3 regions of the Mesorhizobium sp. M0293 genome follow, and region 2 is predicted to be linked to each of the others. Evidence: riboswitches for the same ligand, from Rfam matches in the RefSeq annotation. Region 2 holds a riboswitch; each other region holds the start of a gene.

Region 1 (3,267 bases), on a different contig from region 2:
CGACAAGCACCGGCTGGTTGTCGGGCAACGCCGCGAGCGCGCCGGCAAGATCGAGCGGTGCGTCGATGGTCGTCCAGCCTTCGCCGCGCCGCGACCGGTGCTGCGCGATGCGCTCACGCATCTCGTCGTCATAGGCTTGCGCGGTGGCGATATAGGTCCATGGCGAGGGCAAGGCCGTCGCCAGATTTTCGGCGTGGGGGGGGGGGGGGGGGGGGGGGGCCCCGCGGGCGGGGGGGGGGGGGGGGGGGGGGGGGGGGGGGGGGGGGGGGGGCGGGGGGCGGGGCGGGGGGCGGGGCGGCCGCCCCCACCGCCGATGAGGAAGGTCAGTGCCTTGCTGTCAGGCAAAGCTGTCGCGCAGGCTGGTCGCCGTACCGGTAAAGCGGCCACGCACCACGCCGACGACCGCGCCGAGCACCAGCCAGAACACCAGATTGGTCACTGTCACCGCCACCACGAACTGGTGATGCAGGCCTTCCGGGATCGGCGTCTCGAAACTGTCGGGCTGCGGCGCGCCGACAATATGCGGCGCGACGATCAACGCCACGGCCAGGATCGCCAGCGGCAGCGACTTGCGAAAGGCGATCAGGCCGAGCCCGGCCGCGGTCGCCGCCACCGTTGCCCACCACCAGATCTGGCGCTCGGTCAGATCGGCCGCGGGCATGGCCGGCAGTTCCGGCGGCAGGCCAAGACCCGGTGCCAGCGTGAACACGGCAAAGCCGGCCAAGCCCCAGAAGACGCCCTGCCGCCAGCCACCGATGCCGCCGGCGAATTCGGAGACTGCAACCAGAATCAGCGCGAAACCGATGCCGGTGACAATATTGGCAAGCACGCTGAAGGCGAAACGCTCGAAACCGTCTGCCGGCGCCCAACCCTCATCTTCGGCGGCCGGAGCGACTTCCGCCGCCGGAGCGGCTGTGCTCGTGGCATTGCTATCCGTTGGGGCCGGAGCGGCATGGTCATGGTGATGCCCGCCACCAGCCTGTTCGTAGACTTCCGCCTTCAGGATCAGCGGCACGGTGGCGTAGGCCTGCATGCAGGCGAGAACGACACCGGCCACGAGCCCTGCGATCGCCGCGATGAACACGACGTTGCGAAACAGGTTCATGATGTCAGATCCTCGTCAGTGGCAGGGAAACGCCATCGAATGGCGATAGTCGTGAGCCGCATTGTGGACTGCATCGATATGCGAGAAGCCGACAAAGCCCATCACGAAGATGCCGAGAAACGCAGCAAGAGCGAGCTGCATGAAGCGCGACTGCGAGGAGACGGAGGCGCCGAGGGAGACGGAAGCAGTAGTCATGTCTTGTCCTTTCGCCCTCCACCCGAGGGCATCGAAGTCAGTTTCCTGTCGCCGGCAGGTCTCCTGGCTCACGGATCAGCGCCCTTCCCCACCTTCCCGAAGAACAATCTTCAGTGGCATATGGAGAGGACTACCGCACACAGTTGCGGGGGCAGCCACGGCATTGGGCGAAACTCGCCCGCACCGCATTCCCTCTTGGCTCCAAAATGGAACCGACGACATCAGCGACTATAGGCAGAATCCTCGCCTCCGGCAAACCAAATTCCGCCGGCAACCATTGCGAATGCGTCGTGCCAGGCAAGGGCCGCCGGTGCCGCAATTGACAATTTTCCTGGCCGGGTGTCGGCTGGCACCTCCATAGGAAGCCAGCCCATGCAGCCCATTGCCAGCGAGCGCGATCCCTACAACGGCCTGACCCGGACCGAACCGACGCTGCCTTCGTCGGCCTATTGGGATGCAGGCACCTACCAAAACGATCTCGACGCTATCTGGTACAGAAGCTGGCTGCTGGTCTGCCGCGAGGCCGACCTTGCGCAACCGATGGCTTTCCGCACCTTCCGCATCGGCACGCAGGGGATTGTCGTGCTGCGTGACGAGACCGGCGAACTGCGCGCCTTCCACAACACCTGCCGCCATCGCGGCTCGCAGCTTTGCCGGGAAAGCGAAGGCCGGCTGAAGGCGCGGCTGATCACCTGCCCCTACCACGCCTGGTCTTATTCCCTGCGCGGCGATCTCGTGCGCGTGCCGTCGAAATCGCTGCCTGAAAATTTCGACAAGGCCGATCATCCGCTTTATCGCGTAGCGCTCTCGGTGTGGCGCGGTTTTATCTTCGTCAATCTCGCTGAAGACGCGATCGGTTCGGCGCAGACATCCTTCGATCCCGCATCCGGCGATCTCGGCAACTGGCCGCTGGAGACGTTGGTAAGCGGCCATGTGCTGCGCAAGGTTATGAACTGCAACTGGAAGATTTTTTGGGAAAACTTCAACGAATGCCTGCATTGCCCCGGCGTCCACAAGGACCTGTCGCGGCTGGTGCCGATCTATGGCCGCGGCCTGATGGGACGACACGACGATCCCGAATGGACGCGCCATGCCGACAATGACGCGCCGGAGTTTTCCGGCGGCCTGCGCACTGGCGCCGAGACATGGTCGAGCGACGGCCAGGCGCACGGGCCGGTCTTTTCGGGCCTGACACAGGCCGAGCGCACTGCGGGCCAGACCTACGCCACTAGCCTGCCGTCGATGTTCATCGTCGGCCATGTCGATTATGTCCGCACCGTGCGGCTGGTGCCGCTCGGCCCCGAACAGACCGAGCTTGTCGCCGAATGGCTGTTTACGCCCGAAGCGCTCGCCGCGACCGACATCGACAACATCGTTGCCTTCGGCACCCAGGTGCTGGAGGAAGATGCTGACATCTGCGAGGTCAACCAGAAAGGCTTGCGCTCGATGCGCCACACGGCCGGCGTGCTGATGCCCGAGGAATACGACCTGCACCGCTTCCACAACTGGGTGCGCGAGCGGCACGCGGCACTCCCGACCAAGCCCTGAAGATCAGAGTGATTTCGGCAGGTAGCGCCAGGTCACGAAGCCGCAAATCGCCGCCAGCAGGCCGAGCGTGACAAACACCGAGCCCAGCCCGAAGAAGGCCAGCACCACCGAATAGACCAGCGGCGGCGTTAGCTCGGAAAAGTCGAGATAGGTGCGGTAGACCGCCGCCATCTGTGATCTTTCATAGGAGCGCACCGAGCGCATGAAGGCGGTCGAGCCGAGTGCGTCGAGCGCGATGGTGAAGAAGGCGCCGCCAAGCAGGAAGGCGCCGGTGAGCAGCGGCACGGTTTCGCCGACGAAGCCTGCCGCCAGCAGCATGGCCGACATGGCGAAATAGGCAAACGTCATGGTCCGGCGGCCGCCAAAGCGCTTTCCTGCCTTGCCCCAGAAGATGGCCATGAACAGCAGCGCGTTACCGG
Region 2 (3,267 bases):
GACCAGCGCCGCATCCTGAACATCGGCGGCAGCAAGACAGCATTGCTTCATCATGGCGGCGTGGCCAACGAAGTGTCGATGGGCTCGGCCTTCGTGCTGCCCAGCGATTTCGATACATCAGGCCTCGAAGGCTTCCAGCCGGCTGCCTTTGTCGCAACGCCGATCCTGAAAGTGGTCGAGCCGATGCTGCCCGGCCCGCCAGCCGTCACCCGCCTGCTGCAGGCGCTCGGCCGGTTTCCACGCAAGGGCTGCTACCTCTATGGCGGCAAGTGGATGGCCGAGCCCGTGTTCCCCGAAGGTATGCGGACGAACGGCCTGCTCGGCCTGTCCTCCAACCAGCAATTCATGGGCTTGCCGGCCGATGCGACCGCAAGGCCCGACGACTACGCCTTCCTGCGCCCGACGCAGAGCGAGGCCGTGCTGCAGCAATTCGGATCGATCGTAGTGTTTTCCGGCGGCAGGATAATCGATCGCTGGCCGGCGCTACCGATGGCGTGATCGGCTACGCCCTCACCGGTATCCATATCTCCAGCCCGCCATTGCCGCTGCGCGGATCGAATTCGGGGCCATAGCGCTCGAACTCCGGCGCATCGGATATTTCATGGCCGGACGCCGGCAGCCATTTGTTCCAGATCGTGTTGACCGTACGGCGGATGGTCGAGATGTGTTCGCGGTGGGCGAACACAGCATATTTCTGCGCCGGCACCCGCACCCGGCTGAATTCCTTCGGCAGGTTGGAAAAGTCCGACACCTCGACGCCGGCGATGTAGTCGAAATTGCCGGAATCGTCGCCGTTGACGCAGACGCCATAGGCGACGTCGCCTGTCTCGCCCGGAATGTTGCCGATATAGGGGCCAAAGCGCTGCCACTGCATCGGGATAGCGGCGCTGGTTTCACAGCTGTAGCGTTCGCCGAGGCCGGCGATCAGAAACGGCCGGCTGGTCTCGAAGCGCGGCGGTTCGAGGTTGGTAAGAAAGGACTGGTCCATCAGGATCGGCTCCACGAGGTCGAGATTTTTGAGCGTGCCTTGCGCGCGCACCAGTTCCGGCGTGGTGCCGAACTGGTCGCGGAAGGCACGGGTGAACGCCTCATGCGAGTTGTAGCCGGCATCGAGCGCGAGCGAGAGAATGTCGGGCGCGCCGCCGGCCAGCTTGCGCGCCGCTTCGCTCAGCCGGCGCGCGCGCATGTAGCCCATCACCGACCGGCCGGTGGCAGCGCCAAACGCACGCGTCACGTGAAAGCGCGACACGCCGCTGCTTTGCGCGACATCGTCGAGCGAAATCGCCTCCGGCAAATGGCTTTCGACGAACCACAGCGCTTTCTCGGTCGGGTTCATGGGGCTCCTTTTCGCATTGGGCGGATCACCTTGCCACCTTCCCGCAAAGCCAGTTTGATCGAAATTGCGCAATCTGCACGATAGCATCGGCTGGCTTTCGCTTGACAGTGCCAGGCGGCATCTTCTAGAGCGTTATGTTATTACATAATGAGAGCGCGCAATGCCTGTTTCCCCCACACATGAGTGGCCCATCACTCCGTCCGAGAAATCCGTTGCGAAGCGATTGGGGGAAATCTACGCTGGACCCGTGATGGTCCCCGAGTCGAAAGGCGAGGGGTGAAAAGGGAACACGGTGAGGCCTGCTCAGGTCGAGGCCGTGGCTGCCCCCGCAACTGTAAGCGGCGAGCAAAATCCGTGAATGCCACTGGCCGGCAAGGCTGGGAAGGCAGGATGGCGCAACGACCCGCGAGCCAGGAGACCTGCCATCAGCATGAGTTGACCGGACGGGGTGTGCCGGGAGGAAACGCGGATTTCGGTCTTGTCGGCCGGCTCGCCAGCGTCCTTCCGTCGCCAGTTTTGGAAAGTGACGGAAAGTTGGACGGCTCCATCGATCCCATCCATCGCATCATCGTGTGTACGCTTTGCCGTGACGTCCCCACAGGGATCAGGTCGGGTGAAGGCCTTAGTGCCGATTTGCGCTCCCGGCTCTCTGTCCATTGCGAGCCGGCCGTGGCGCACGGCTTCGCGGTCGAAGGCGTGGATTGCATGGCAGGCTGCGCGCGGCCGCTGACGGTCGCGTTCCAGGCACAAGGCAAGGCCACCTATCTCTTCGGCTCGATCGACGCGCAGGCCGATGTTGGCGACCTCGTGCGATTCGCCGGACTCTATGCCTCGCTCGCCGATGGCTGGCGCAATTCCGGGCAGCGTCCGGCTGGATTGGCCGGCAAGACGCTGGCCCGCATCCCGGCTCCGGGCAATCTGGCAGGCAGCAGCCGATGACGCCGCTTCTCGAAGCGCGCGACCTCTGCGCCATGGCGAATGGGCGAGATCTGATCCAGGCGGTCACTCTGTCGGTGGCCGCTGGCGACCGCCTCGCCATCATTGGACCCAACGGCGCCGGCAAGACGACGCTGCTGCGCATGCTGTCGGGCATGCTGCGACCGAGCTCAGGCGAGGTGAAGCTTGGCGGGCGGCGGCTGGACAGGATCTCCGCCGCCGAGCGGGCACTGCATATCGCCGTGGTCGGCCAGACCGACCAGCCCGATCCGCGGCTGGCGGTGATCGACTATGTCGAGCTTGGCCGCGTCCCGCATACCGGGCTGAGGCGCAGGAGCGAGGAGCGCGACATTGTCGTCGATGCGCTGCGCCAAACCGGTCTGCTGCCGCTGCTTGGCCGCACCATCGGCTCGCTGTCGGGCGGCGAGCGCCAGCGCGCCCAACTGGCGCGCGCCATCGCGCAGCAGCCAAAAATCCTGTTCCTCGACGAGCCGACCAACCATCTCGACCCGCGCGCCCGCGGCGAACTGCTCGAACTCGTGGCCGGCTTCAGCATGACGGTGATCGCGGTGCTGCACGATCTGGCGCTGGTCGCACCCTTCGCCACCAGGGTGGCGGTGATGAACCATGCCCGTCTGCAAGCGCTCGCCGCACCGCGCGAAGCGCTGACCCAACAGCTGATCCGCGAGATTTTCGGCATCGATGTGCTGCGTCTGCGCCACCCGACCGAAGACCGCGAACTGACGGTGTTCGAGGTTCCGAATCGTGCCGCGCCGCCGTCCTGACTGAAGCCGTTCCGTATTCCAACAAAGGAGCAACATCCGTGAAACGCCTCGCCTTTTCGCTTGCCTTCTCGCTGCTGGCCTCGACAGCCCTGGCCTTCCCGGTAACCGTCGACAGCTGCGGCAAACCACTGACTTTCGACGCGCCGCCGAAGCGCGCCGTCATCCATGATCTCAACATGGCCGAGATGGCTTTCGCGCTGAAACTGCAGC
Region 3 (3,267 bases), on a different contig from region 2:
GTCTTCGTTGGTCTCACCAGCCATCATTCATCCTTTCATCAGTCGCCCGACATGGGCGGCGACCGAAAATGCCAATCCCTGCAGATCGTAGCCACCCTCGAGCAGGCTGACGAGCCGGTTGCCGCTGTGGCGCGCCGCGCGCTGCATCAGCTGGCCGGTCGCCCAGTCGAAATCGTCCTCGGTCAGGTTGATCTCGGCCAGCGGATCGCGGTGGTGCGCGTCGAACCCGGCCGAAATGACGATCAGGTCGGGCGCGAAATTGTCGAGCGCCGGCAGCACGCGCGACAGGAAGGCATCGCGAAAAACCTCGCTGCCGGTCTGCGGCGCCAATGGTGCGTTAACGATATTGCCGGCGCCGGTTTCGTTTTTTGCCCCGGTGCCGGGATAAAGCGGCATCTGGTGCGTAGAGCAATAGAGCACCGACGGATCGTCCCAGAAAATATCCTGCGTGCCATTGCCGTGATGCACGTCCCAGTCGACGACGGCAACGCGCTCGACGCCGTGTTTCTTCTGCGCATAGCGCGCCGCGATTGCCGCGGTGTTGAACAGGCAGAAGCCCATCGCCGTGGTCTTTTCGGCATGATGGCCGGGTGGCCGCGCGGCGACGAAGACATTGTCGGCGCGGCCTGCAAAGACGTCGTCGACGGCGGCGTTGGCGGCACCGATCGCGGTGATCGCCGCCTGCCAGCTCTTCGGGCTGGCAGTGGTGTCTGCGTCGATGCGCGCAATCCCCTCGTCGGGAATGGCGGCCCGCACGCGGGCGACGAAATCGGCGGGATGCGCGTAGAGGATGGTGGCCTCGTCGCCTTCCGGCGCCTGGATACGATCGAGCGCGGCAAAGGCCTCGTCATCGAGCACGCGATCGATGGCGCGCAAGCGGTCCGGCCGTTCGGGGTGGCCGGGTGGCGTGAGGTGCTCGAGGAAGATCGGATGGGTGTAGAGACGAGTGGTCATCGTCCTAATCTAGTGACCCGGATCGACAAAGGCCATGCGCAGGCGGCTGATGACTGGGGAAAATCGCGCCTGCGTCCATTCGTGTCGCCGCAGGCATTGGCGTCGTCTGCGCTTCGGCGTAAGGTCCCCGCCACTGCCTGGTGCCCGTGCAAACGGGAGAATCGGGAACACGGTTGAATTCCGTGGCGTGCCCAACGCTGTAAGGGGGACCGCGCCGGTATACGCCACTGTCGATGACGGGAAGGCACCGGACGCGGGTTGATCCCGAGCCAGAAGACCGGCCTGGCAGGCATCGTCATCCGCATGGTCAGGCGGACGACATCAGAGCGACGTGCGTCCACTTGGACGCACAAAGTACGCTCTGACCGTTTGAAACTGCTGCAATCGCAAGGGGACAAGCGATGCCGGAACACATGACCGCTGCTGTTGGCAATGGATTTGAGCAGAATGCGCGCGATGCGGTGTATCGCGCTATGTTCACACGGCGTGACGTGCGCAGCCATTTCCTGCCCACCACGCTTGATGATGAGGTGCTGGCGCGGCTGCTGCTTGCCGCCCACCACGCGCCGTCGGTCGGCTTCATGCAGCCTTGGAACTTCATAGTCATTCGCGATGCCGAACGACGGGAAAGGGTGCGCGACCTGTTCCTGACGGCACGCGAGCAGGAATTGCCGGCAATTGAGGAAGACCGGCAGGCGCTTTACCGCAAGCTCAAGCTGGAAGGCATCTGCGAAAGCGCGCTCAACATCTGCATCACCTGCGACCGCCAACGCTCGAAGGGTTCGCCGTTGGGACGCTGGCACAATCCGGAGATGGACCTCTACAGCACGGTCTGCGCGGTGCAGAATTTCTGGCTGGCGGCACGCGCCGAAGGCGTCGGCGTCGGCTGGGTCAGCATCATCGAGGCGCAGGCGCTGAAAAGCCTGCTGTCAATTCCCGATCATGTGACGCCGGTCGCCTATCTCTGCGTCGGCCGCGTCTCGGAGTTCGCGCCAAAGCCCGACCTCGAAACGCATGGCTGGGGACGGCGACTGCCGCTACCGGAGCTGATCATGAGTGAGACGTTTTCCGGGCAAGGTGAAGCGTTGCTCAAATCGACCGTGGCGCGCCTCAACGCTGTTGCTGCCGCGCCGTCGAGCCTCGCTGATCAGGGTGTCGCGCCGGCCGGTCCCCAGCGCGAGCCGCCGAAGGAGGCCAGCGCCTTGTCCTTGAGTTCCCTGAACTTCGACGACGCCTCAGCCAGCCGGGCGTCCCAGGCCGGATCTGGCACCTGGCCCGCAATAGTCTTGAAGTAGACCTGCATCAGGCAAGCGATGGCGAAAGGCTCGATGAAGGCCGCCTTGAAGGCCCAGGCGAAGACGATGGCGAGCACGAAGGCCCAGCCCGCCAATTGCCCTGGCATCAGGAAAAGAATGGCGGCGGCCGGCGCCAGCATCAGCAGGAAAATGACGAACGACACGCCCCACATGATGACTGCCAGCCAGACGGCATTCTTGACCATGACCTTGCCGTTCTGGGCATAGAGCACGACGCCCTGGCGCGCCGTCTCGAACGGCGCGGACGAATTGATGCGTATGTTGTAGCCGAGGATGATCTCGTCGACATAGGTCAGCGACAGGCGGATCACTGTGTTGACGAAGGAGATCAGGCCGCTCAAGCCCGGGATCGGCAGGAAAGCGGCGATGCCGCCGAGCAGGCCGGTGATGGCGCGGATGGCGCCCTTGACCAGCTGGTCGACGACGAAAAGGATGTTGGCCTCGGCAAAACGCTGGGTCACGATATCCTTGGCGTAGGCGATCTGGTCCTGGCCGCCGGGAATGTCGCGGCCGTCGATCAGATGGACCATCACGGCGATATGGCCGGCCTTGACGACATAGAGGATGTATTCGCGGATCCAGTAAACGGCGATCGAGACGACGCCGAAACCGACCACCCCGCCCCACAGGGCAAAGGATAGCGGCCCGTCGGGATCGGTGGAGATATGGCCGACGCCATAGCCGACGCTGGCGCCCATGCCGGTCGCCATGATGTAGGCCAGCGTGATGCCGAAATAGACGATCATGCGAAAGACAATGAACGGCCAGGTCCGCATCATGATGGACACCGACCTGCCGATATCGAAATCCCACATGTCCCGAATCTCCCCCCAGAGGTGGTGCAAGAGGATGGACCCAACCCGGCGATTGTCAATTGTCGGCCGTGGCGCCGCAGGGCAACGAACTCGGGTTAACAGGTTCGCCGGCGCGTTGGCTGACGGAAACGAAAAACCCGCCTGTGCGGCGGGTCACTGGCGCAAATCAGCACCATGGATGG

The links. A riboswitch is a leader RNA that binds a small molecule or an ion and turns the genes downstream of it on or off. The one in region 2 is predicted to bind cobalamin.
Region 1: it holds a riboswitch for cobalamin, as region 2 does, so the genes downstream of both, NKJ06_RS04500 (CbtB domain-containing protein) here and NKJ06_RS10265 (DUF1636 family protein) in region 2, are expected to answer to the same signal.
Region 3: it holds a riboswitch for cobalamin, as region 2 does, so the genes downstream of both, bluB (5,6-dimethylbenzimidazole synthase) here and NKJ06_RS10265 (DUF1636 family protein) in region 2, are expected to answer to the same signal.

What each region holds. Positions count from the first base shown of each region.
Region 1 is NZ_JAMYSA010000006.1:118,067-121,333, reverse strand. Features, by position in the region: gene cobU (bifunctional adenosylcobinamide kinase/adenosylcobinamide-phosphate guanylyltransferase) at 1-184, opposite strand, end outside; gene NKJ06_RS04505 (CbtA family protein) at 338-1,105, opposite strand; gene NKJ06_RS04500 (CbtB domain-containing protein) at 1,121-1,300, opposite strand; cobalamin riboswitch at 1,337-1,532, opposite strand; gene NKJ06_RS04495 (aromatic ring-hydroxylating oxygenase subunit alpha) at 1,673-2,848, shown strand; gene NKJ06_RS04490 (MFS transporter) at 2,852-3,267, opposite strand, start outside.
Region 2 is NZ_JAMYSA010000019.1:64,871-68,137, reverse strand. Features, by position in the region: gene NKJ06_RS10275 (alanine racemase) at 1-498, shown strand, start outside; gene NKJ06_RS10270 (GyrI-like domain-containing protein) at 503-1,336, opposite strand; cobalamin riboswitch at 1,571-1,777, shown strand; gene NKJ06_RS10265 (DUF1636 family protein) at 1,871-2,275, shown strand; gene NKJ06_RS10260 (ABC transporter ATP-binding protein) at 2,272-3,057, shown strand; gene NKJ06_RS10255 (ABC transporter substrate-binding protein) at 3,096-3,267, shown strand, end outside.
Region 3 is NZ_JAMYSA010000049.1:18,416-21,682, reverse strand. Features, by position in the region: gene NKJ06_RS19360 (exodeoxyribonuclease VII small subunit) at 1-24, opposite strand, end outside; gene NKJ06_RS19355 (histone deacetylase family protein) at 28-954, opposite strand; cobalamin riboswitch at 1,076-1,254, shown strand; partial or broken gene bluB (5,6-dimethylbenzimidazole synthase) at 1,356-1,937, shown strand; gene NKJ06_RS19345 (hypothetical protein) at 2,102-3,085, opposite strand.